One region of the Rhizobium sp. NLR16a genome, then DNA from elsewhere that is predicted to be linked to it. Evidence: predicted binding sites of a transcription regulator. Region 1 holds the regulator's gene; each other region holds the start of a gene.
The links. Region 1 encodes LexA, which represses DNA repair genes until DNA is damaged. Its sites were predicted from a motif close to TGTTCNNNNTGTGTTCNG; they were not measured.
Positions count from the first base shown of each region.

Region 2: J7U39_RS26505 (metallopeptidase family protein) is a predicted target of LexA. The motif match lies at 2,191-2,208, and genes of this name have one in related genera.
Region 3: ruvC (crossover junction endodeoxyribonuclease RuvC) is a predicted target of LexA. The motif match lies at 850-867, and genes of this name have one in related genera.

Region 1 covers NZ_CP072865.1:1,957,105-1,965,105, forward strand. The annotation lists gene kdsA (3-deoxy-8-phosphooctulonate synthase) at 1-687, opposite strand, end outside; gene J7U39_RS09565 (VOC family protein) at 684-1,580, opposite strand; gene lexA (transcriptional repressor LexA) at 1,776-2,495, shown strand; gene J7U39_RS09575 (ComEC/Rec2 family competence protein) at 2,476-4,908, opposite strand; gene gltA (citrate synthase) at 5,200-6,489, shown strand; gene lpxB (lipid-A-disaccharide synthase) at 6,517-7,686, opposite strand; gene J7U39_RS09590 (LpxI family protein) at 7,683-8,001, opposite strand, start outside.
Region 2 covers NZ_CP072868.1:370,498-378,498, reverse strand. The annotation lists gene J7U39_RS26525 (glyoxalase/bleomycin resistance/extradiol dioxygenase family protein) at 1-40, opposite strand, end outside; gene J7U39_RS26520 (hypothetical protein) at 147-380, opposite strand; gene J7U39_RS26515 (CoA ester lyase) at 494-1,399, shown strand; gene J7U39_RS26510 (DUF1737 domain-containing protein) at 1,399-1,605, shown strand; gene J7U39_RS26505 (metallopeptidase family protein) at 1,629-2,066, opposite strand; gene J7U39_RS31945 (hypothetical protein) at 2,229-3,185, shown strand; gene J7U39_RS26500 (DNA polymerase Y family protein) at 3,097-4,644, shown strand; gene J7U39_RS26495 (error-prone DNA polymerase) at 4,641-8,001, shown strand, end outside.
Region 3 covers NZ_CP072865.1:302,927-310,927, forward strand. The annotation lists gene J7U39_RS01375 (AbrB/MazE/SpoVT family DNA-binding domain-containing protein) at 1-242, opposite strand, end outside; gene ruvC (crossover junction endodeoxyribonuclease RuvC) at 299-808, opposite strand; gene J7U39_RS01385 (methyl-accepting chemotaxis protein) at 1,051-3,366, shown strand; gene J7U39_RS01390 (LLM class flavin-dependent oxidoreductase) at 3,490-4,491, shown strand; gene J7U39_RS01395 (YebC/PmpR family DNA-binding transcriptional regulator) at 4,565-5,311, opposite strand; gene J7U39_RS01400 (pyridoxamine 5'-phosphate oxidase family protein) at 5,453-5,956, shown strand; gene J7U39_RS01405 (MBL fold metallo-hydrolase) at 5,994-6,839, opposite strand; gene J7U39_RS01410 (TIGR00282 family metallophosphoesterase) at 6,940-7,764, opposite strand; gene J7U39_RS01415 (5-formyltetrahydrofolate cyclo-ligase) at 7,768-8,001, opposite strand, start outside.

The DNA of each region.
Region 1 (8,001 bases):
CAGCGTTTCCACGAACTCGCGCTGGCCGCCGGAGGAATCGCCCTGCCCGCCCGGCTGAGCGACGGAATGCGTCGCGTCGAAGATGACGGGAGCGCCCATCGCCGCCATAATCGGCAGCGAGCGCATGTCGGAGACCAGCGTATTGTAGCCGAAGGAAGCGCCACGCTCGCACAAGAGCACATTCGGATTGCCGCTGGCGTTGAGCTTCTTCAGGACGTTCTTCATGTCCCAGGGGGCGAGGAACTGGCCCTTCTTGACATTGACGGCACGGCCGGTCCTTGCGGCGGCGATCAGTAGGTCGGTCTGACGGCAGAGGAAGGCCGGGATCTGCAGGACATCGACCACCTTGGCCACCTCGGCGCATTGCTCGGCCGTATGGACGTCGGTTATGACCGGAAAGCCGAATTCCTTCTTGAGGTCGGCAAAGACCTCCATGCCCTTTTCCAGGCCGATGCCGCGCTCGGCCGAGAGCGAGGTGCGGTTGGCCTTGTCGAAGGAGCTTTTGTAGACAAGACCCATGCCAAGCTTTGCGCAAAGCTCCTTCAGCGTGCCGGCGACCATGAAGGCGTGGTCCCGGTTCTCCATCTGACAGGGGCCGGCAATCAGCGACAGGCGGGCGGTATTGGAAAAGGTGACCTGACCTTCGCCTTCGCCGATCCTGACTTCGGAATTCGTGTCGGTGCTCATCGTGTTTCCTCGAAGGCGAAGAGCGCACCCTGCCCGGGCGTAGACTTCACCAGAATGCGATTGTTCTTGCGCGTGAATGTGATCCCGTTAGCACCCAAATGCGCTTCTGTCACGGCAAGATCGGCGACGGTGAAGAGGATTACCCGGCCGCGCAGACCACGATCGGCGGATGAGACGGCAAGCTCGAAATAGGCCTCCAGCCCTTCGGGCGTCATCAGGCTGATCTTCGCATTTGATGCCGCGATATTCACGCCGAAACCGGTTTTCTCCGCCGCCGCCTGCCCTATCGCAAGCCCGACGAAGGCGGCGAATGCCGCCGGGTCCGGCGCACAAAGCGCGATCTCGGCAATGCCGATCACGCCATTGGCATGCGTCTCCAGCGCGGCGCGATCTGTCGGGAAGGAATTGATGCGCTGGCAGGTAAAGAGAAAGAAATCGGGTGCGCGCAGATCAGCTGCAAAGGCCAGCTTGAAGCTGCCGACGGTCTCCGAACCATCCGGCATCCGCATCGGCCGGCTGAATTGCAACATCTCGCCGGCGCTCGCGCCGTTGCTGACGAAGCGCTTATGATCGAGGCCGGCATCCTCGCTGAGGAAGGCCAGCGCAGACAATCCCTCCTCGCCGCAGCGGAAGCGGAAGGCGCGATTGCGGGCGATGAAGACATTGCCGTGGCGGGCCGCTGCCTCGCTCTCCTCGACGCTCGCCACGCCAAGCGGCTCCAGATAGGTCTTGTCGGCGAAAAAGACGCAGGCATTCTCCGTTCCGAAGGGATGGCGCCCATCGGCGGCGACGGTGAAACCGAGCTTGCCGAGCCTCTCACGCGCCAGATCGATATTGACCACCGGCAGCACGACGTGATCCAGCGGATGCGACTTGGCGGAATGCGCGTTCATGATATCCTCCTGAAAGGGGCAAAGATGTGCGACAGCCCCTCCCCGAATGCAAGCGATGTGCGCCAATCCCGTCGAATGAAATTAAAAATCTCGACGAGTTGGCCCGAAGTTTTACGGAAATTTAGCTACTTGCGGAACACATATGGAACATATAGTGTCTGTTCTGGATTTGTTTCAATCAGGGGTCTGACGTCGATGCTCACGCGCAAACAACAGGAGCTTCTCCTTTTCATTCATGAGCGCATGAAGGAATCCGGCGTCCCTCCCTCCTTCGACGAAATGAAGGATGCCCTGGATCTCGCCTCGAAATCCGGCATTCACCGCCTGATCACGGCGCTCGAGGAGCGCGGCTTCATTCGCCGCCTACCGAATCGCGCCCGGGCGCTTGAAGTGATCAAGCTTCCGGAGGCCTATAACCCCAGCCTGCAACAGCGCCGCGGTTTTTCGCCGAGCGTCATCGAGGGCAGCCTCGGCAAACCCCAGCCGGTCGCCGCCCCCGCTGCCGCAAAGCCGGTCGCCGACAACGGCAACTCTGTCTCCGTGCCGGTCATGGGAAGAATCGCCGCCGGCGTTCCGATCTCGGCGATCCAGAACAACACGCATGACATCGTCATTCCCGCGGACATGCTTGGCTCCGGTGAGCACTACGCGCTGGAGGTCAAGGGCGATTCGATGATCGACGCCGGCATCTTCGACGGCGACACCGTGATCATCCGCAACGGCAGCACCGCAAGTCCCGGCGACATCGTCGTTGCCCTCGTCGACGACGAGGAAGCAACGCTGAAACGCTTCCGCCGGAAGGGCGCCTCGATCGCGTTGGAAGCCGCCAACCCGGCTTACGAGACCCGGATTTTCGGGCCGGACCGCGTCAAGGTGCAGGGCAAGCTCGTCGGCCTCATTCGCCGTTATCACTGACAGCAGCCGGACCGGATTCGGTAAAACTGTCTTTGCGCCAATCATAGGCGCGATGGCGCATCCATGGCCGCGATAGCGCCTCGAATGCGGTTGCGACCTGCAGGCCGGCATCGGCGAAGCGCAATTCGACGGAACCGGTCCTGCGGAGCGTCTCGCCGGTGAAGAGCGTCCCGCCTGAACGGCAGCTGTTGAAACGCAGGCGGACCGAGGTCACGACGATATCGGCCGTATCGCAGGCCGGGCCGAGATAGGCGGCATTGTCGATGACGGTGACGATATGGCCATTGCCGAGTCGTGATGTGCACCACGCCTTCTTGACGCAGGAAAACCGGTTTGCTTCACCGCCTGCTGCGGCTGCCCGCATCGCTGCGCTCGCTTCGTTCTGCTGATCGCGGGAAAGCCTGACTCGGCGGTCTTCTCCTTCCGGCGGGATAGCCGGACCATCCAGCATCTTCGGTGGAACATGTGTCGGCAGGACCAGCGCTCGCTGCCACTGGTCGAAGATGAAATCCGGCGGGTTTTCACGGTTGGACGCGATTGCCTCAGCCGCAACGACCGCAACCAGACCACCATCCTCCGAAATCACCAGATCCGGCGGGCGGGGAGCCGGCAGCAGCAGTACGGTGAGTGTCGAGACGGCGATGATGGATGTGCCGACATGGCGCAGCCGGGTGCGCAGCAGCGTCAGCAGCAGAAAGCCTGCCACCGCCACTGCGAAATACCAGGCGGGCAAGCGGCCGATGCCGATATCGCCGCCCCAGCCGGACACCGTCTTGGCAACCGCAATCACCAGATCGAGGCCGAATCCGACCACCGTCCAGAGCGGAGCATCCAGCCCGAAGGGCATGAGCAGCATCGCCAGCAGCCCGGCCGGCATGACGATGAAGGAGATGATCGGCATCGTCGCAAGGTTTGCCGGCAGGCCGTAAGCCGTCAGGCGATGAAAATGCTCGATCGAAAACAGGGCGGTGGAAAAACCGCCGATCAGCGAGGTCAGGAAGACGCCGCCGAAGAAACCGGCGACGACAACCACCGGCCTGATGATCGGCAATTTCAGGAAAGCGTTTTCACGGACACGCCTGTCCTTCCACAGCTGATAGCCCGATACCAAAGCCAATGTCGCGGCAAAGGACATCTGAAAGCTCGGTCCCAATACTTCCGAAGGTGAAATGGCGATGATGATGAGCGCAGAGAGAACGACATTGCGCAGGCTGATCGACGGCCGATCGAAGAAGACGGCAATCAGCATGATGGTCATCATGATAAAAGCGCGCTCGGCCGAAACCCCGAAACCGGAGATCAGGTAATAGGCGGTGACGGCCATGAGCGCACCGGCGGCGGCGATCTTCTTTGTCGGATAGGCTTGGGCGACGCCGGGAAAGAGGCAGAGCAGCATGCGGAAGCCGACGAAGAAGATGCCGGCCGACAGCGCCATGTTGAGGCCCGAGATCGCGACGATATGGGCAAGGCCGGACTGGCGCAGCGCCTCCGTCGTCGTCTTCGAGATGGCGCGCCGTTCATCCGTCACCAGAGCAGCGGCAAAAGCGCCGGTATCGCCGGGCAGGATCGATCTTATGCGGTCGCCGATGCTGCTGCGCAGCCGGTAGAGCCATTCGAGCAGAGCGTCCGACGTCGAGCTGGCCGCCTGCGGGCCTGCCTCCAAGTCGAGTTTCTCCGGCGCACCATAGAAGAAACCGTTGGCACCGATGCCGTCGAAATAGGCACCGAAGGAGAAGTCGTTGAGCCCGGGAAGTGCGGGGCCCGCCGGCGGTGTCAGCCGTGCCTTGCCGGTGATGATGTCGCCGATTTCGAAAGGCGCATCGGCGCCCCGGACGATCGCGGTGATGCGTCTCGGCGGCCGTTTCAGCTCCGGAGCCTCGGTGCCGGTGACGGCAAGAATGTAGCGCCAGCGCCCGCGGCCGTCCCCTTCCCGCCGTTCGACACGGCCGGTCACGGTCGTCGTCACGGATGAATCGAGGATCACCGTCGAAGCCCGCCAGCTCTCAAACTGAGCCGAGAGCATGCCGCCGGCGAAAAGTGCCAGCGCCATCAAACTTGCGCGCAAGGCCGGCCGGCTGGGACCGGTGAGGAAAACCGCGGCCGCCGACACCAGCAAGCAGAGCAGCGATGGAACGAGGGGCAAATCCGATGCCGCAAGAAACCAGAAGGCCGAGCCGGCTCCGAGGAAGACCGGCGAGAACAGCAGCATTCGGCCATGATCGGCCTCTTCGCCCAGCATGCAGGCTCCGGCAGGCAGCGATTGCCGGGCGGCGGCCAGCAGCCGATGACGCAACGGGGTCTGCGACTGCGTCCTTACCGATTGAGTCACCACCGCAGGCGCAGGAAAATTCGGCGGATCGGCAAGGCCGGCGCCCACTTGCGGCCGCAATTCGGCTGTCGTCTGTTCCTGCATGCGCCGCCCAAAATGACCCCCGCGAAGTCGCCAGAATGCAACCTTCACGCAAATCCGGCAAGAATAATCGGTTGAAATACGAAGGAAAAACCAAAGAAGCAAAAGGCAAGTCGAATCATCGGCTTCCGTTATGCGTGCGGCTCATCGCTGCGGTGCCTAAAAGGTGATGCCGCAATGCACAAAATGCCATCACGGTAACTTGGCATTAGCGTCACGATCATATAGCTATCGGAAAGGACGCTTAACCCCTATGGCGCTTTTGTGGCGCCACCGACATTTCGGAGGATCAGCATGACGGATCAAAGCGCTACAATAAAAATCGGTGACAAATCAGTCGACCTCGCCGTTAAAAGCGGCACGATCGGCCCGAGCGTCATCGACATCGGTGCCCTCTACAAGAACACCGCTTCCTTCACTTACGATCCGGGCTTCACCTCGACCGCATCCTGTGAATCCAAAATCACCTATATCGACGGTGACGAAGGTGTGCTGCTGCACCGCGGCTATCCAATCGAGCAGCTTGCCGAGCACGGCGACTTCCTCGAGGTCTGCTACCTCCTGCTCTACGGCGAACTGCCGACGGCCGCGCAGAAGAAGGACTTCGACTATCGCGTCACGCACCACACGATGGTGCATGAGCAGATGAGCCGCTTCTTCACCGGCTTCCGCCGTGATGCGCATCCGATGGCTGTGATGTGCGGCTGTGTCGGCGCCCTGTCGGCCTTCTATCACGACTCCACAGACATCACCGATCCGCACCAGCGCATGGTCGCCAGCCTGCGCATGATCGCCAAGATGCCGACGCTTGCCGCCATGGCCTACAAGTATCATATCGGCCAGCCCTTCGTTTACCCGAAGAACGACCTCGACTATGCGTCGAACTTCCTGCGCATGTGCTTTGCCGTCCCCTGCGAGGAATATGTGGTCAATCCGGTGCTTGCCCGCGCCATGGACCGCATCTTCATCCTGCATGCCGATCACGAGCAGAACGCTTCGACCTCGACCGTCCGTCTCGCCGGTTCGTCGGGCGCCAATCCGTTCGCCTGCATCGCTGCCGGCATCGCCTGCCTCTGGGGCCCCGCCCATGGCGGCGCCAACGAAGCGGCTCTCAACATGCTGACAGAAATCGGCACCGTTGACCGCATTCCGGAATATGTCGCCCGCGCCAAGGACAAGAACGATCCGTTCCGGCTGATGGGCTTCGGCCACCGCGTCTATAAGAACTACGATCCGCGCGCCAAGATCATGCAGAAGACGACGCATGAAGTGCTTGGCGAACTCGGCATCAAGGACGATCCGTTGCTGGAAGTTGCGATGGAGCTGGAGCGCATTGCGCTCACCGACGAATATTTCATCGAGAAGAAGCTCTATCCCAATATCGACTTCTATTCCGGCATCACGCTGAAGGCGCTGGGCTTCCCCACCACCATGTTCACCGTGCTCTTCGCGCTTGCCCGCACCGTCGGCTGGATCGCCCAGTGGAACGAGATGATCGAGGATCCGGAACAGCGCATCGGCCGTCCGCGCCAGCTCTATGTCGGCGAACCGAAGCGCGACTACATCCCGGTTTCGAAGCGCTGATCGCTTCAGAGCTCAAAAGAAACCCGGTCAGGAATGGCCGGGTTTTTTCTTGTTCAAAACGTCGAGAAGGATTTCGGCGGCCTGTTCGCCGGGCGGCTTTTCCGTCTGCATGCGCTGCCAGATGAGCTCGTAGCCTTCCTTCATCGCCTTAAGCTGATAGGTGTCGGCCGACAGCCTTTCCATCCAGCGCGCAAGGCTTGCACCGCGAACGACATCGTTCAGATATTCCGGCACGACCGGGTAATCGGCGATCAGGTTCGGCAGCGCACCGGTCCAGGTCTTGATGCCCGATGTCAGCATGCGCATGATCCAGTCGACCTTGTAGGCGGAGACGACGGGAACGTCGGCAAGGGCGAGTTCGAGAATAACGGTTCCGGACGCCGCCATGGCCGCATCGGCCTCGGCAAAGGCCTTCCATTTTGCTTGCGCGCCGACGACGATTTCCGGCTTTACCGCCCACGCCGCCGTGATTTCGCGGACAAGCGCTTGCCTGTGCGTCACCGTCGGCAGAATGAAGCGTGTCGGCCCATTGCGGGCGACGAGTTCATTCGCGGCGATCTCGAAGTAAGGCAGAAGCTTCTGGATCTCGGAGGAGCGCGAGCCGGGAAGAAGCAGGATCGGACCGTTACCTGGCTGCCTTCCCAGGCGCAGGCGACGTGTCTCCAGCAGCGCTGGGTCGGCGACCAGACGATGCCCGACGTAGGTCGTCGCCGGCCCATTGAGGCGCTGCATGGCTGCCGGTTCAAAGGGCAGGACGGCAAGCACGTGATCGACATAGGCGAGCATGCGCGTGGCGCGATATTCCTTCCAGGCCCAGACGCTCGGACAGACGTAATTGACGACCGGCAGATCGGGCAACGCGGTGCGCACGCGCTTGGCGACGCGATGGGTGAAATCGGGACTGTCGATGATGACAAGGATATCCGGCTTTGCGGCGACGATCTCAGCCGTGGTTTGACGGATCAGGCCAAACAGCCTTGGCAGCCGGCTCAGCACCTGGGTGATGCCCATGATCGACAGCTCGGAAAAATCGAACAGGGATTTCAACCCCTCCGCCTGCAGCCCCTCGCCGCCAACGCCGACAAGCTCCACCGGCCCGCTGTAAATCCGCTTCAGCGCCGCGATGAGATCGGCGCCAAGCAGATCGCCCGACACTTCCCCGGCAATGACGGCGATCTTCAGCGGCGCTCCGTTCATTCGAGCCCCCATGCCGGCAGACCACGATCGATGCCGCAGACGAACAACCCAGCCTCGTCGGCGGCGCTGATGACCGCGGTCCGATCAAGCACCAGCGAGCGACCGGCCTCGATTGCGATGCCGGCAAGGCCGGCTTTCGCAGCGTTCAGGATTGTGGCAACGCCGATCGCCGGCAGGTCAGCGCGAATGTCCTGTTGCGGCTTGCAGAGCTTGACGAGCACGCCGCGGCGGCGCGGCGAAATCCGTCCGGCGGTCCTGAGGCCGGCAACACGGTCCAGCATCTCATCTGTGCCCTCAAGTCCTTCCAGCGCGACA
Region 2 (8,001 bases), on a different replicon from region 1:
CCGGCGGTAACTTGGCCGGCTTGTTTTCCGTCGTATCCATGCACGTCCTCCATCGTTTTTGAGCGCCGGCAGAATGCCCGGCTGCTTCAAAGACGTATCACGGAAGCATGATGCGACAGTGTCGCCAATTTTTTTGAAAGCAGGCCTCAGAGATCGATGATCGTGCCGCGACCGTCGTTCCAGATGCGCATCTCCGGCTTGCCGTTGTTTGCCTTGGCGCGGACCGGAGCGGGCTTCATCTTCATCGAAAGCGCGCGTCCGACCATGAGCACGGTCAGGATGCCGCCGACAGCAAGCGTCACCGAGAAGGTGAGAAGCAGCATGGCGACAAAGAAGGTGGCGCCGGCCAGCATGAAGAAGATGGAGCGAATGTTCTGCATGGGTTTGAGACCTTTCTACAGAAAGGAATGTGGTCCTTCCTTTTCCTCTCTGCAAGGCAAGCATGGCTTTTTGTTGTCTTGCCGGGCTTTGCGAAGCTTGGCACTAATGGATGATGAACCAAACCAAACCTTTCCGCTCCGCAAGTCTGCGCCGCTCGGTGCTGAGCGTGCCAGCCATCAATCTCCGCGCGCTCGAAAAGAGCCGTTCCCTTGATTGTGATGCGGTTATTTTCGATCTGGAGGATTCCGTCGCGCCCGAGAACAAGGGCCATGCGCGGGAAAATCTGCGTGCTTTTTTTGCCGGACCGCCGCTCGAGGGCAAGGAAAGGATCATTCGCATCAATTCTTTGTCATCCGGATTCGGGGCGGCAGATCTCGATCTGGTCAAGGCGCTGTTGCCCGACGCCGTTCTCCTGCCGAAGGTGGACGCGCCTCGGGATATCACCGACATCGGCGATCTGCTTGCCGATGCGGATGCCCCGGAGGAGTTGCGCATCTGGGCCATGATCGAGACGCCGCGCGGCGTGCTGAATGCCGGAGCGATTGCTGAAGCCGGCTGCATGCTGGGGGCGCGGCTCGATTGCCTGGTCGTCGGCCTCAATGATCTGCGCAAGGAAACCGGCGTCCTGCCGCAGCCGGGGCGAAGCTTTCTCGTGCCTTGGCTGATGCAGGTCATTCTGGCGGTCAAGGCCTATGGGCTTGATGCGCTCGACAGTGTCTTCAACGATTTCCGGGATGACGAAGGTTTCGATGTCGAATGCGGGCAGGGGCGCGCCATGGGTTTTGCCGGCAAGATGCTGATCCATCCCGCGCAGATTGCGGCCGCCAACCGGCATTTCGGCCCGAGCCCCGAGGAGATTGCCGAAGCGCAGGCAATCATATCAGCCTTTGCCGATCCGGCTGCCCAAGGCCTGAACGTCATCAATGCGAACGGGCGGATGATCGAACGGCTGCATCTTGTCCAGGCCGAAGCTCTGGTTCATAAAGCTCGCCTGATTTCTGCAAGAAAGCCCGCCTGATGAAACTCTACCGCTTCCTGACCGGCCCCGACGACGCTTCCTTCTGCCACAAGGTCACCGCCGCCCTCAACAAGGGCTGGTCGCTGGAGGGCCCACCGACCTATGCCTTCAATGCCGCAACCGGCGCGATGCAATGCGGCCAGGCCGTCGTCAAGACTGTCGAAGGCAAGGATTACGATCCGGAGATGAAGCTCTCCGAGCAATAGCGCGTTCTGCCGAACGCACGGTTTCAGCGCTCGGCGGCTTCCTCGGCGCTGGCCTCGATCCGCTCCATATCCTCATCGCTCAGTCCGAAATGGTGGCCGATCTCGTGGATCAGGACGTGAGTGATGATATCGCCGAGCGTCTCGTCGTTTTCTGCCCAATAATCGAGGATGGGGCGACGGTAGAGGCGAATGCGGTTCGGCATTTCGCCGGTTTCCACGGTGAAACGCTCCGAAATTCCCCTGCCTTCGAAAAGGCCGAGCAGGTCGAAAGGCGTTTCCAGCGCCATATCCTCGAAAACGTCGTCATCGGGAAAATCCTCAATCTCGATCGTGAGATTGGTCGTCAGTTGGCGGAATTCATCCGGTAGATGGCTGTAAGCCTCCATGGCCAGCGACTCGAAAGTGCTGATCGTCGGCGCATGGCGGTCCCGCCAATCATCGCTCAGGTCTATGCGGGCCATGAATATTCCTTCCTTTGCGGGCCCATATAGAACCTTTGCCGCCGATTTTCGAGTGCGGAATCAAAGGCAGGAATAAATTCATAGAAAATGGTTGTTGACTCTTCTTCAGCTCTCTGGAATCCATAAGAACATAACAGGAACAATACGGACGGAGTAAACGCCATGGCGCAGAACGCCCTGGCGCGCGAGCGGCTTTTTGCGCTCCGCGAAACCATCGCCAAGCTGGAAGGAAAGCCTGCGCCGGCGCTTGCGGCAGCGGAGCGGGAAGCCCTGGCTTCGGGTGAGACCGGGCGGCAGGATGCGGAACGGAATGGACGCAGACAGCGCTTGTCGTTTGGGGTGGCATCGCTCGACGAAGCGATGGAGGGCGGGCTGCCGCTCGATGCGATAACGGAAATCCGTTCGGCGCTTTTCCGGGATGCGGGAGCCGCCAGTGGGTTCGCCCTTGCGGCCGCAACGCTGCTGCAGCGGGTGGAGGAGGAGGCGAGCGACTGTTCGCCAATACTCTGGATCGGCGATCCGGTCTCGACGATGGAGGCCGGCCTTCCCTATGCGGTGGGTCTGCAGGATTTCGGCCTGCGGCCTGAGCGTTTCCTGCAGGCTTTGCCGCGCAAGCTCGATGAGGCGCTCTGGCTTGCGGAAACCGCGCTGGAAAGCGGCGCCTTTTCGGTGGTCATCCTGGAGATCAGGGGCAATCCCGCGCATGTCGGTCTGACCGAGAGCCGGCGGCTCGGTCTTCGCGCCAAGGCGGCCGGCCGGCCGCTCTTCCTGCTTCGGCAGGCAGGAGAGGAGGAGGCGAGCAGCGCCGCCTTCCGGCTGCTTGCCGAGCCTGCGCCAGCCGGCATGCGGGCTCTGCCGGGTGGATCGAGACTTGCCGGCAGCATCGGCAATCCGGTTTTTCATCTCAGCCTGGAGAAGAGCCGCAACCCGGCTCCGCTCTCCCTTCTTCTGGAGTGGAACCCTCATGAACGTCAGTTTTTCCCCATCAACGAGCCAAGGCACGCTCTTACTCCAGACGAACGGTCAGCGTATCCTGGCGCTCAGCTTTCCGCACCTTTCGACGGACAGGATCGCCCGCAGAAAATGGGGCCTCTCCTGGCGTTCGAGAGGGCGTCCTGAGGCTGCGCCGATCGTCTGCGCCGGAAAGCACGAAAATGCCATGCGGCTGATGGCGCTGGACGAGGCCGCGGAGGCGCTTGGCCTGAAGAAGGGCCAGGGTGTCGCGGAAGCGCGCGCCATGCATCCGAAACTCGATATCGTCGAGGAGGATCCGGCCGCCGATGCGCGGCTGCTCGAAGCCATCGCCGACTGGTGCGACCGCTATACGCCGTTGGTGGCGATCGACGGACGGGACGGGCTGTTTCTCGACATTAGCGGCTGTGCCCATCTTTTCGGCGGCGAGAGAGCGCTGCTGAAGGATATTCTGCTCAGGCTTTTCCATATGGGGCTCGACGTCCGGGGTTCGATCTCCTCTTCGCCCGGCCTTTCCTCGGCCGTCGCTCGTTTTGGCAATGGCGGCGTCATCGAAGACGAGGAAATGGAGGATATGCTGGCGCCGCTGCCGGTCGCCGCGCTTCGGCTGAACGAAGACACCGTGGCATCGCTGAAGAAGCTCGGGCTGAAATATATCGGCGATGTCATGAATGCGCCGCGGGCGCCGTTGACCCGCCGTTTCGGGGCAAGCCTGCTATTGCGGCTCGATCAGGCGCTCGGACATGATGAGGAACCGGTTTCGCCGCGCCTGCCGGTTGCGAGCCTTTCGGCCGAGCGGCGGCTGGCCGAGCCGATCGGCACCGAAGAGGATATTCTCGTCCTTGCCGGCCAGATCGCCGTGTCGCTGAAACCCTCCCTGGAAGCCCGCGGCGCCGGCGGCCGCGTCTTCGAACTCGTGCTGTTTCGGGTCGATGGCCGGGTTTTCCGGATTTCGGTCGGCGCTTCACGGCCGCTCAGGGAGCCGAAGCGGATCGCGGATCTTTTTTCCCAGCGTCTGCAGGCAATTCATGACGATCTCGATGCCGGATATGGTTTCGAGATCCTGCGGCTGAATGTCGTGCGCCATGAGCCCTTCGAAGGAACGCAGGGCGATTTCGACGGCGGCCGGCAAAGAGAGATCTCGCTTGCAGCTTTCATCGACCGCGTCTCGGCTCGCCTTGGCGCAGACTGTCTCCAAAGCTTTCAGCTCCGTGAAAGCCATGTGCCGGAGCGTGCGGTTATCATAACCCCACTCATGGAGAGTTTTCCGGCGCATCGCAGGAGCGAGGGAAGCCGTCTTTCCGCCGCTCGCAGCGAGCGGCCTCTGAGGCTTTTTGCCCGACCGGAACCGGTGGAGGCCTTGCTCGCCGAAGTTCCGGAAGGGCCGCCGCAAAGTTTTCGGTGGCGCCGCTTGCAGCATCAGGTTCTGCGCAGCGAAGGCCCGGAACGGCTTGCAATGGAGTGGTGGATCGATGGCGCCGCCGCCAAAACGCGTGACTATTTCCGTGTCGAGGACAATGCCGGGCATCGTTTCTGGATTTACCGCGAAGGCTTTTACGGTGAAGAGCCGCCGCCGCGCTGGTTTATGCACGGGATTTTCGCATGAGCGCGGCGCCTGCATTTTTCGAGATCGGCGCCCGCACCAATTTCTCCTTTCTGGAGGGCGCTTCGAAACCTGAGGAAATGGTGGTGCAGGCCGCGGCGCTGAAACTTTCCGGTCTTGGAATCGCCGACCGGAATTCGGTTGCCGGTGTCGTCCGGGCGCATGCGCAGGCGCAGGAGATCGAAGAGAAATTCAGAAGAAGGCACGAGAAGAACCTCGACGGCAGAGAGGAAGAGAAGATTCTCGATCCAATCCGGATTCAGCCGGGCGCCCGTCTCGTTTTTTCAGACGGAACGCCTGATATCCTTGCTTATCCTGAGAACAGGCGAGGGTGGGCGCATCTCTGCCGTTTGCTGAGTGCGGGAAATTTGAGAGCGGAAAAGGGATCCTGCCTGCTTTACGAGGCGGATATCATGGAATGGGGGGACGAGATGATGCTGGCCCTCGTTCCCGGCCAGGCGGCTGCCGTCGAGCCTGTCGCCCAACAGGAATTGGAAGCCTGTCTCGCCCGGTTCCGGAACCGTTTCGGCAAGGCGTTTCACGTGGCGCTGGCGCCTGCCTATGATGGCCGCGACAGGCAGGTTTTCGCGGCACTTTCCGTAATCGCCGCCCGCCACCGCATTGCTGTCATCGCGACCAACCAGCCGCTCTATCACCATACGGATCGCCGACCCCTTTCCGATATCGTCATTTCGATCCGCGAGCATGTTCCGATCGCCGAAGCAGGTTTTCTTCTTGCTCCGAATGCCGAGCGTTATCTCAAGGGCCCACGTGAAATGGCCCGGCTGTTTCGCGATTATCCGGAGGCGATCGCCAATACCGGGACATTCTTCGGCAGGCTTTCGTTTTCGCTCAATGAGCTGAAACACAATTACCCGCCGGAAAACGATCCCGGCGAGACGCCTTATGAAACCCTCGAACGTCTGACGAAAGAGGGCGCTAAGAAGCGCTATCCGGATGGCGTTCCTGCTCAAATCCAGACCCAGATCGACTATGAACTCGATCTCATCCGGGAGAAGAAATACGAGCCTTATTTCCTGACGGTCCACAAGCTCATCCAGCATGCGCGTTATGAATTGAAGATTTTGTGCCAGGGCCGCGGTTCTGCAGCCAACTCGGTCATCTGCTATTGCCTCGAGATCACGGAAGTCGATCCGACCAAAAGCACACTGCTTTTCGACCGCTTCATCTCGATGGATCGCGACGAGCCGCCTGACATCGATGTGGATTTCGAGCATGACCGCCGCGAAGAAGTCATCCAGCACATCTACAGAAAATATACCAAGGAGCATGCCGGGCTGACGGCTGGCGTCACCACCTATCGCACTCGTTCCGCCGGCCGCGAGGTCTCCAAGGCCTTCGGGCTTTCGGAGGACGTCCAGGCGGCGATCAGCAGCCTGGTCTGGGGCTGGTCGGAGGATAATCTGTCGGAGCGGGATGCCAAGGCGGCTGGGCTCGATATTTCGGATCCGGTGACATCAAACGTTCTGCGCTATGCGTCCGAACTCCTCGGATTTCCGCGTCACCTAACCCAGCATGTCGGCGGCTTCGTCATCACCCGGGATCGGCTCGATGAAGTCGTGCCGATCATGAAGACGGCGATGCCGGATCGCTATATGATCGAATGGGACAAGGACGATCTCGACAACGTCAAGATCCTGAAGGTCGATGTTCTGGCTCTCGGAATGCTGACCTGTCTCAGAAAGGCTTTCTCGCTGCTCGAACTGCATTATGACGTGAAGAAAACCCTTGCCGATCTCGGCAACAGGGAACACGGAGACGAGGGCGTACCGGTTTATGACATGATGTGCCGGGCCGACACGCTGGGCGTCTTTCAGATCGAAAGCAGGGCGCAGATGAGCATGCTGCCCCGGCTGAAGCCGCGCCGATTCTATGATCTCGTGATTGAAGTGGCAATCGTCCGCCCGGGGCCGATTCAGGGCAATATGGTCCATCCCTACCTGACGCGGCGGGAGCAGTCGCATTCTCCAGGTTTCAAGATCGACTATCCGAAAGACGAGATGATCCCGATCCTCAAGCGGACGCTCGGCGTGCCACTGTTTCAGGAACAGGCGATGCAGATCGCGATTACGGCGGCGGGCTTCTCGCCTGCCAAGGCCGACCGCCTGCGCCGCTCGATGGCGACCTTCAAGCGGTTGGGAAAGGTCAACGCGTTCAAGGATGATCTGATTAATGGCATGACCCGCAGAGGCTATCCGAGGGACTTTGCCGAACGCTGCTTCAGCCAGATCGAAGGCTTCGGCGAATATGGCTTTCCGGAAAGCCATGCGGCTTCCTTCGCCCTGCTGGTCTATGCCTCGTCCTGGGTCAAGGCCTATTATCCAGACGTCTTTTGCGCTGCCATGCTCAATTCGCAGCCGATGGGCTTTTACGCGCCGGCGCAGCTCGTTCGTGATGCCAGGGAACACGGGGTCGAGGTCCGACCCGTCGACATCAACAGATCCAATTGGGATTGCCATCTCGAGGAGGCGGTATTCGACAGAAATGCCGTCGACAGGCGGCATGCCGATATGCGAGCCCTCATCAAGGCAAAGCGAGCCGTTCGCCTCGGCTTCCGGCAGGTCAAGGGTCTGTCCGAGAAGGCGTTGGAGAGCCTTCTTGCCAACAGGGGCGATGGTTATGGCTCGGTTCGTGATCTCTGGCTGCGGTCCGGCCTCGACAAAGCCGATATCGAAAGGCTGGCGGATGCCGATGCCTTCGGTTCGATCGGCCTGTCGAGGCGTGAGGCGCTTTGGGCTGCAAGGGCGCTGGATACGAAGTACGCTCCTGAAAAATTGCCTCTGTTCGATCGGGTGAACCATATCGATCTGCAGGTCGAACCGAAGACCAGCCTGCCTGATATGCCGCCAGGCGAGCAGGTGATCGAGGATTATCGTTATCTGTCATTGTCGCTGAAGGCGCATCCGGTGTCTTTCCTGCGGGAGGAATTCCGAAAGATGGGCATCACGCGCAATGTCGATCTCCTGACGGTGCCGAACGGAAAGAGAGTGACCATCGCCGGTCTGGTGCTGGTGCGCCAGCGCCCGGGTTCGGCCAAGGGTGTAATCTTCATGACGCTGGAGGATGAAACCGGTGTCGCCAACGCTATCGTCTGGAGCAAGATATTCGAAAAATACCGGGCGGTCGTCATGGGTGCCCGGCTCGTGAAAATCCGGGGCAGGCTGCAAAGCCATAGCGGCGTCATCCATACGGTCGTCGAGCATATGGAGGACATGACGCCGGCGCTTGGCATCCTGCAACGCGAGGCCCGACGTTTCGGTGCCTGCGAGCGCGCCGACGAGGTGCTGAGGCCAGGGGTTGATCCACGACAGAGAAGGCTTGCGAATGCGCGGGAAGGGG
Region 3 (8,001 bases), 1.7 Mb from region 1:
CGCGTCATCGACATGAGATCTTCGGCATCGATTTCCTGATCGCCGGTTCCCTCCAGACGACGGATCGTCTCGATGAAACGGTCCAGCCGACCTCTATCCTCGACTTCCTGCTTGCCGTTCTTCGGCGAGAGAACGAGCTTGCCGCCCTCAATCGAGAAAATGACCTCGCTGTTGGTCTCGATGCCGGCAAGCTCCCTGAGATCGCGGGGAATAGTGACCTGACCTTTGGATGTGACACGCATTAGAGGCTCCTTCAAAGTAAGAATTATCCTTACCGCAGGAACATGTCAAGAACGCGTTATCCTGCCAACGCTTGGCGCATCCGGTGGCCGCCGCGATTGTGGGCATGGCAAATGGCGATCGCCAAGGCGTCGGCGGCGTCATCGCCCTTGAACTCGGCCTTCGGCATCAGAATCTTCAGCATCATGTGAATCTGCTGCTTTTCTCCGTGCCCGACGCCGATGACCGCCTTCTTCACGGCGTTGGGCGCATATTCAGAGACCGGCAGTCCCGCGCGTGCAGGTACCAGCATGGCGATTCCGCGGGCCTGGCCGAGCTTCAGTGTCGCCACGGCGTCCTTGTTGACGAAGGTCTGTTCGACGGCGGCTTCATCGGGCCTGTGAGCGTGGACGATATCGGCGAGCCCGTCATGCAGCTGGCAGAGGCGGGAGGCGAGGTCCGTGTCGCCATCGGAGGTCACCGTTCCCGATGCCACGAATTTCAGGGAATTGCCTAAAGTGTCGATGATTCCCCAGCCTGTGCGGCGGAGGCCGGGATCAATGCCAATGATGCGAATCGTATTTTGCATGGTTCAACCTATAGCGATTGCGAAATAAGTGCCATCGATATGTGAACAAACCGAAAACACCTGCGGTTTTAGAGCGCGCATTTACCGCGAATTAAAAGAGATGCCTGAATTCTAGTTCATCGAATGTGCGAGGGGCTTCGTTCCACAAGAATAAGTCCCCGATGTTCTGTTGACAGGTCAGCCGGCCGGGGATGCACCGCGTGCCCAGGCTGGCAGGCGCCGTTCAGAAGGGTTCATTGTATATGGCTCAGAGATTTCAGTCCCTGTCCTTCAAGGTCATTGCCACTTTCATCCTGCTGACCGTGCTGTCGATCGCGGTCATCGACGTGCTTGCCTATTTCGCCAGCAGCCGCATATCCGACGAGCAGGCGCTGAAGGCCAAGGAAAGCGTGCTGATCTTCCGTGGCGACATGTTGCAGGACCAACTGGCGCAGCTTGAGAACCAGGCCAATTCCATCGCGCGCATCGAGGCGCTGCAGATGTCGATCACCAGCTTGAAGAGCGGCTGGAAGACAATCCAGAAGACTTCGGGGGATGCCCGCGCCGAGCTGAAGAAGGTTTTCATCACGGGCAATCCCAACCCGGCCGACCAGCGCGAGAAGCTGATGAAGCCGGAAGGGCCGAGCGGGTTCTATTATTCAAACCATGAGCAGACGCAGGGCGAAGTTGCCCGCGACCTCGAAAACACCGCTTTCAGCGATCTGCTGATCGCCGATCTCGACGGTAGCGTGCTCTATTCCTACAAAAAGGACGACGACTTCGCGGAGAATCTGAAGTCGGACGCCTGGAAGACAACCGGCGCCGGCATCGCATTCGCCAAGGCGGTCGAGAATACCGCCAAGGCGACGGATGACGCCGCGCCGACGGGCTTCTCCGGCCTTCGTGTCGATGCGGCAAGCGGTAAACCCGCGATCTTCTATGCCGTGCCCATCGTCAAGCTCGGGGCCGCCAAGGGCATCATCCTGTTCAAGGTGCGCGACGACATCATCTCGAGCATTCTTGCCAAGGGCATCGTGCAGGGCAGCACCGCGCGGGCTGCGATCGTCTCCAGCGATGGCTCCGCTATCGCCCTCGATGCCGGGGGGAAGCTTGCGACCCTCGATGCCACCCCCTTCACTTTCATCAAGGACGCGCTTGCTAGCTCCGCGATGATCGTGGCTGATTTCGACCGGGCGGATGGCGCGGCCCGCGCCTATGTCCGTGGCATCGACTATCGCGGCGACCGCTTCCTCGTGGTCGAGAGCGTCCTGCTCAGCGAGCTCAATGCCGGCTCGATCGAGATCGCCACTTTGCTGACGATGATCGGCATCGGCGTGCTCGTCGTCATGGCCATCGCGACCGGGCTCGTCACCAATTTCCTGTTTTCGCCGCTGGCGCGGCTTGCCGGTGTGACTCGCGACGTCGCCGACGGCAAGCTCGACAGCGAGATCGGCAGCCTGAACCGCAAGGATGAGATCGGCACGATGGCCAACGCACTTGCCCGCTTCCGCCAATCGCTGATCGAAAGCCGCGCACTCGAAGCCGCCAGCGAAGAGACGCGCCTGCAGGCCGAGCACGACCGTCAGCAGAACCTCGCCCATCGCGAGGCCGAAGCGAGGACGCTGCAGCAGGTGGTCGAGGCGATTGACGAGGGGTTGCATCATCTGGCGAGCGGCGATCTCGCCTATCAGATCGATACGCGCTTCCCGAACGAACTCGAAAGCCTGCGCATCAATTTCAACGAGGCACTCGCCACGCTCAGCGAAACCATGACGGCGATTGGCGGTAACTCGATGGCGGTACGCGCCGGCTCCGAGGAGATGCGCACCGGCGCCGACGAGCTTGCCGGGCGCACCGAGCGTCAGGCCGGCTCGATCACCGAGACGGCGAATGCGATCAGCGCCATCACCCAGTCCGTTCGCCGCCAGATCGAGCGGGCAGAACAGGCCGAGCGCATCGCGCGCGACGCCAAAAAGGAGACGACCGGCTCCAGCCAGATCATGCGCGAGACGATCGCGGCGATGGAGGCGATCCAGACCTCCTCGCGCCAGATCAACACGATCATATCGGTCATTGACGACATCGCCTTTCAGACCAATCTCCTGGCGCTCAACGCCGGCGTCGAGGCGGCACGCGCCGGTGAATCGGGCAAGGGCTTCGCCGTCGTCGCCATGGAAGTCCGGGAGCTCGCCCAGCGCTCATCGAGCGCGGCCAAGGAAATCTCCAGCCTGCTGCAGAAATCGACGCATGAGGTCGAAAGCGGCGTTGCACTTGTGGAAAGGGCCGGCGTTGCCCTGACCGGCATCGGCGCCCATGTCGAGGCGATAAACGGGCAGATCAACGAGATCATGGAGTCGACCCGTGAGGAAGCCAGTACGTTGCGTGAGATCAACAGCGCCGTGTCCGAACTCGACGCGATGACGCAGCAGAACGCCTCGATGGTCGAGGAGACGACGGCGGCGATCCACCGGCTGGCGACGGAAGCTCTGGAAATGGACCGCCAGCTCGGCAATTTCACGCTGCCGCAGGGGCAACACAGGCCAAGTGCCGAGGTGCATGTGTTGCGTCGTCACCGCTGAGATGTGCTTTCGCTATTCGACAAGGGCCGCCATCGCGCGGCCCTTTTGTTTGCGTGCACGGTTTGGAATGGGTCAGGCGCCAACCTACATAGACGGCATCGTTCAACAGCCCGGCAGGTTTCCATGGTTCCCTTCTCCATACTCGACCTTTCTCCCGTTGCCGAAGGCAGCACCGTGCGCCAGTCGCTCGAAAGCTCGGCGCGAATGGCTCAGAAGGCTGAAGAATTCGGCTACAAGCGCTTCTGGCTCGCCGAGCATCACGGCATGCCTGCCATTGCCAGTGCGGCGACCGCCGTTGTCATCGGGCATGTCGGGGCTGCGACAAAACGCATCCGCATCGGTTCCGGCGGCATCATGCTGCCCAATCACTCGCCGCTTGTCATCGCCGAGCAGTTCGGCACACTGGAGGCGCTTTTTCCCGGCCGCATCGATCTCGGCCTGGGACGGGCTCCGGGGACGGACATGCGCACGGCACAGGCGCTGCGGCGTAACCTCGAAGCCGGCGCGAACAGCTTCCCGAATGATGTGGTGGAATTGCAGCAGCTTCTCGGTACCCCGCTCGAGAATCAGGCGATCCTTGCGGTTCCAGGCAATGGCTCGCATGTGCCGATCTGGCTGCTCGGCTCCAGCCTCTACAGCGCCCAACTTGCGGCGATGCTTGGGCTTCCCTACGCCTTCGCCTCGCATTTTGCCCCCGACATGCTGCTCGACGCCATCGCGATCTACCGCGAGCGCTTCCAGCCCTCGGCGACTCTCGACAAGCCCTATGTCATGGTCGGCGTCATGGGCGCGGTGGCAGCGACGGACGAGGAGGCGCGCTACCATTTCACGTCCGCCCAGCAGCAATTCGTCAACCTGCGGCGCAATGTGCGCGGTCCTTTCCCGCGCCCTGTCACCGATATGGAGAGCTTCTGGTCGCCGATGGAGAAGATGAACGTCGAACACACACTGCGCTACGCCGTGGTAGGGTCGCCGGCGACGACTGAGGCGAAACTGGCGGAGTTTCTCAAGGAAACGGCGGCCGACGAGGTGATCATCTCGATGCCGATCCATGATGTCGAGGCGCGGCTGAAGTCGGTGGAACTGTTCGCAGGTCTTGGAAATTTCATGCGGGTCGCTGCGTAGGATTGTAAGCGGCGCCCGAGAGACAAAAAACCCGGCGTCGCGGCCGGGTTTTTATGGGCGATCGCTGCAAGGTTCAGGCTGAAAGCTTCGCCAGAACCTCTTCCGAGACCTCGAAGTTGGAATAGACGTTCTGTACGTCATCGTCGTCTTCGAGCGAGTCGATGAGTTTCATCAGCGACTGGGCTTTTTCCTCGTCCACCGGCACGTTGTTCTGGGCGCGCCAGACAGCCTTGACGGTTTCGGCTTCGCCGAGGCTAGCCTCCAGGGCTCTCGATACTTCGCCAAGCGCTTCGAAAGCGCAGGTAATGTAATGGCCTTCCTCGTCGGTCTCGACGTCATCGGCGCCGGCTTCGATCGCGGCTTCCATCACCTTGTCGGCGTCGCCAGCAGAAAGCTTATAGGTGATTTCCCCGACATGGTCGAACGAGAAGGAAACGGAACCGGTTTCGCCGAGGGCGCCGCCGGCCTTGGTAAAGATCGAGCGGACGTTGGAGGCAGTGCGGTTGCGGTTGTCGGTCAGGGCCTCGACGATGATCGCCGTGCCGCCCGGACCATAGCCTTCGTAGCGGACTTCATCATAGTTTTCGCCGTCGGCGCCGGCTGCCTTCTTGATGGCGCGGTCGATATTGTCCTTCGGCATGGACTGGGCCTTGGCATTCTGGATCGCCAAGCGAAGACGGGCGTTCATCGTCGGGTCGGGCAGGCCGGCCTTGGCTGCCACGGTGATTTCGCGCGCAAGCTTGGAGAACATTTTCGACCGCACGGCGTCCTGACGGCCCTTGCGGTGCATGATGTTTTTAAACTGTGAATGGCCAGCCATGGCACCCCTGTTCACGTCTCATTGTTCGGAATGGGCCGCCTTATAAGAGCGAAACGACACCCATTCAAGGAAAAAGCAGTTCGGAACAAAGGCAGGAGGATGACGTTTCAACCGAACTCCACCCAACGGAAAGGAACGGTCATGGCAAGTCTCAGCGAGGCGCGGGAGCAACCAGCTCGTCAGCTTTGGGATCAGGTCAACGATGTTCATGCCGGCATGCTCGGAATTTCCGGGCTTGATATGCACATGCAGCCGATGGCGCCGCATGCCGATCCGACCACCAACACGATCTGGTTCTACACCAAGACCGACGCCGACATCGTGCGCGCCATCAAACCCGGCAGTCGGGCGCATTTCTGCGTCATCGGCAAGGATCACGACTATCACGCCTGCCTTTCCGGCGTCATCGAGGTACGCCCCGACCCTTCCAAGATCGAGGAATATTGGAGTTCGATGGTGGCGGCATGGTATGACGGCGGCAAGAAGGACCCGAAACTTACCATGCTTTCCCTGCATGTCGATGATGCCGAGATCTGGGTTTCGACAGGCAGCACGCTAAAATTCGGTTGGGAGATCGCCAAGGCCAATCTCGATGACGACAAGATGCCCGAGGTCGGCGTCAAACGTCACCTGCAATTTGCTTGATCAGCAAGGTTTGGAGGGACCCGCCGGGCTTTTGCTTTTACTGCGCGCCTTTCATCACATAGATCAGCGGCTTCTTGGGAAGCGTGCGCATGGAGACGGTGAGGCTGTCATCAGGCGCATAAGTGATATCGAAGCCCTTTCCGAACATGGAGACGAAGGCATTGACCGGCGGACCACGGCGGTGCATCGGCAGGATCAGCGACGAGCGCAGCCGCTTGATAACGCGGCTCATGCTGTCGGCGCCCATGGTCAGGCCGCCGTCGACGGGCACCATGACGACGTCAAGGCGGCCGATTTCGGTATAATGGCTATCCGTCAGCTCGTAGTGCAGATGGCCGAGATGGCCGATGCAGAGACCGGCAATTTCGAAGATGAAAATCGAGTTTCCATCCGCCTGGGAGCCGCCGAGGCCGTAGCTGAAGCGGATGTCCGTGGTAACATTGCGGATATAGGCATCGCCGACGACGAGATTGATGCTGGCCTTCTCGCCCGGCACGTCGCTCCAGCCGTGGAGCACATGCTTGATGTCGGGCTCAGGCGTTAGGGTGAAGTGGGTCGTATGAGCTTTGTTCATCGTGACGACATCGGGCGTCGTCGCCGGCCTGTACCAGCCATTATAATCCGTCGCGATGATGATGCCGCCGGGTGTCTCGATTTCGAAGGTGGAATGGCCGAGATAGGTGAATCTAACATCCTCGCCCTCGGACACGGCCGGCACCAGCGCCGGGACGCCAGAAAAACTGGCGAAGGTTACATTGGGCATTTTCTCGGCGATCGCGTGGCACTGGCTGGCTCGCTGGCGCTGCTCCTGTGCCTGGGCAGGATCTGATGCGGGGAAGGCCGCCAGGCATGTGATAGCGAGGATAAGATAATGCGGCTTCATGCCACCCCTCCGGCGCTTTCATTTAGCGGCGGAGGATGCGTCATGAGGTCGCAGCGGTCCAGAGCAGCGATGCTCACAATTGCGTGTTGGAGCGGCTGGATTACCTCCAGAACTCCGGTACCGTCTCCGCCAGCCGCGGCCCGAGCCGCAGCGGCGCGATCTTTTCGGCCAGTCCGGTGGCATCGGAAATCTCCACGCCGACGCCGCAGATCGTCGCCGGCCCGCTCGCCGCTTCCATGCGGCCCTTCGGCATCTTGGAGATGAAGCGGTTGAGCGGCTCCTCCTTGTCCATGCCGAGGGAGGAATCGTAATCGCCGCACATGCCGGCATCCGACATATAGGCGGTGCCGCCGTTCAGGATCTGCGCGTCGGCGGTTGGCACGTGAGTGTGGGTGCCGACGACGAAGCTGGCGCGGCCATCGACGAAATGTCCGAAACATTGCTTCTCGCTGGTCGCTTCCGCGTGGAAATCGAAAATGATCGCATCGGCCTGCTCCTTCAGCGGGCAGGCGTCGAGGATCACTTCGGCCGATTTGAAGGGGTCGTCGAGCTCCGGATGCATGAACACCCGGCCCATGACATTGGCAACGAGCACGCGCGCGCCGTTCCTGGCATAGAAAAGTCCGGAGCCGCGGCCGGGTGTGCCTTGCGGATAATTGGCCGGCCGCAGGAACTGATCATGCCGCCCGGCAAAAGCGACGGCCTCCTTCTGGTCCCATACGTGATTGCCGGTCGTCACCACATCGGCGCCGGCATTGATCGTTTCGAGAAAGATGTCCTCGGTGATGCCGAAACCGCCGGCGGCATTCTCGCCGTTGACGACGACGAAATCGAGCCTGAGGTCGGAGATCAGACCGGGTAGCCGGTCCCAGACCGCCGTGCGTCCCGTCTTGCCGACCATGTCACCCAAAAAAAGCAGCCGCATTCCCTATCCAATCCAAGAGGCAAAAAAGCGAAGGCCGCTTTCTGTCAGGATGGCATCCAGGCTTATGTCATGCGGCTCGTCGGGCACATGTGCCACTTCCTGGCAGTCGAATGCAATGCCGATCAGCTTGGGATGCAGGTCTTTCTCTCTTAGCCGGCTGATGGCGCGGTCGTAGTAGCCGGCGCCGTAGCCGATGCGATGGCCTCTGACATCGAAGGCCGAAAGCGGCACGAGCAT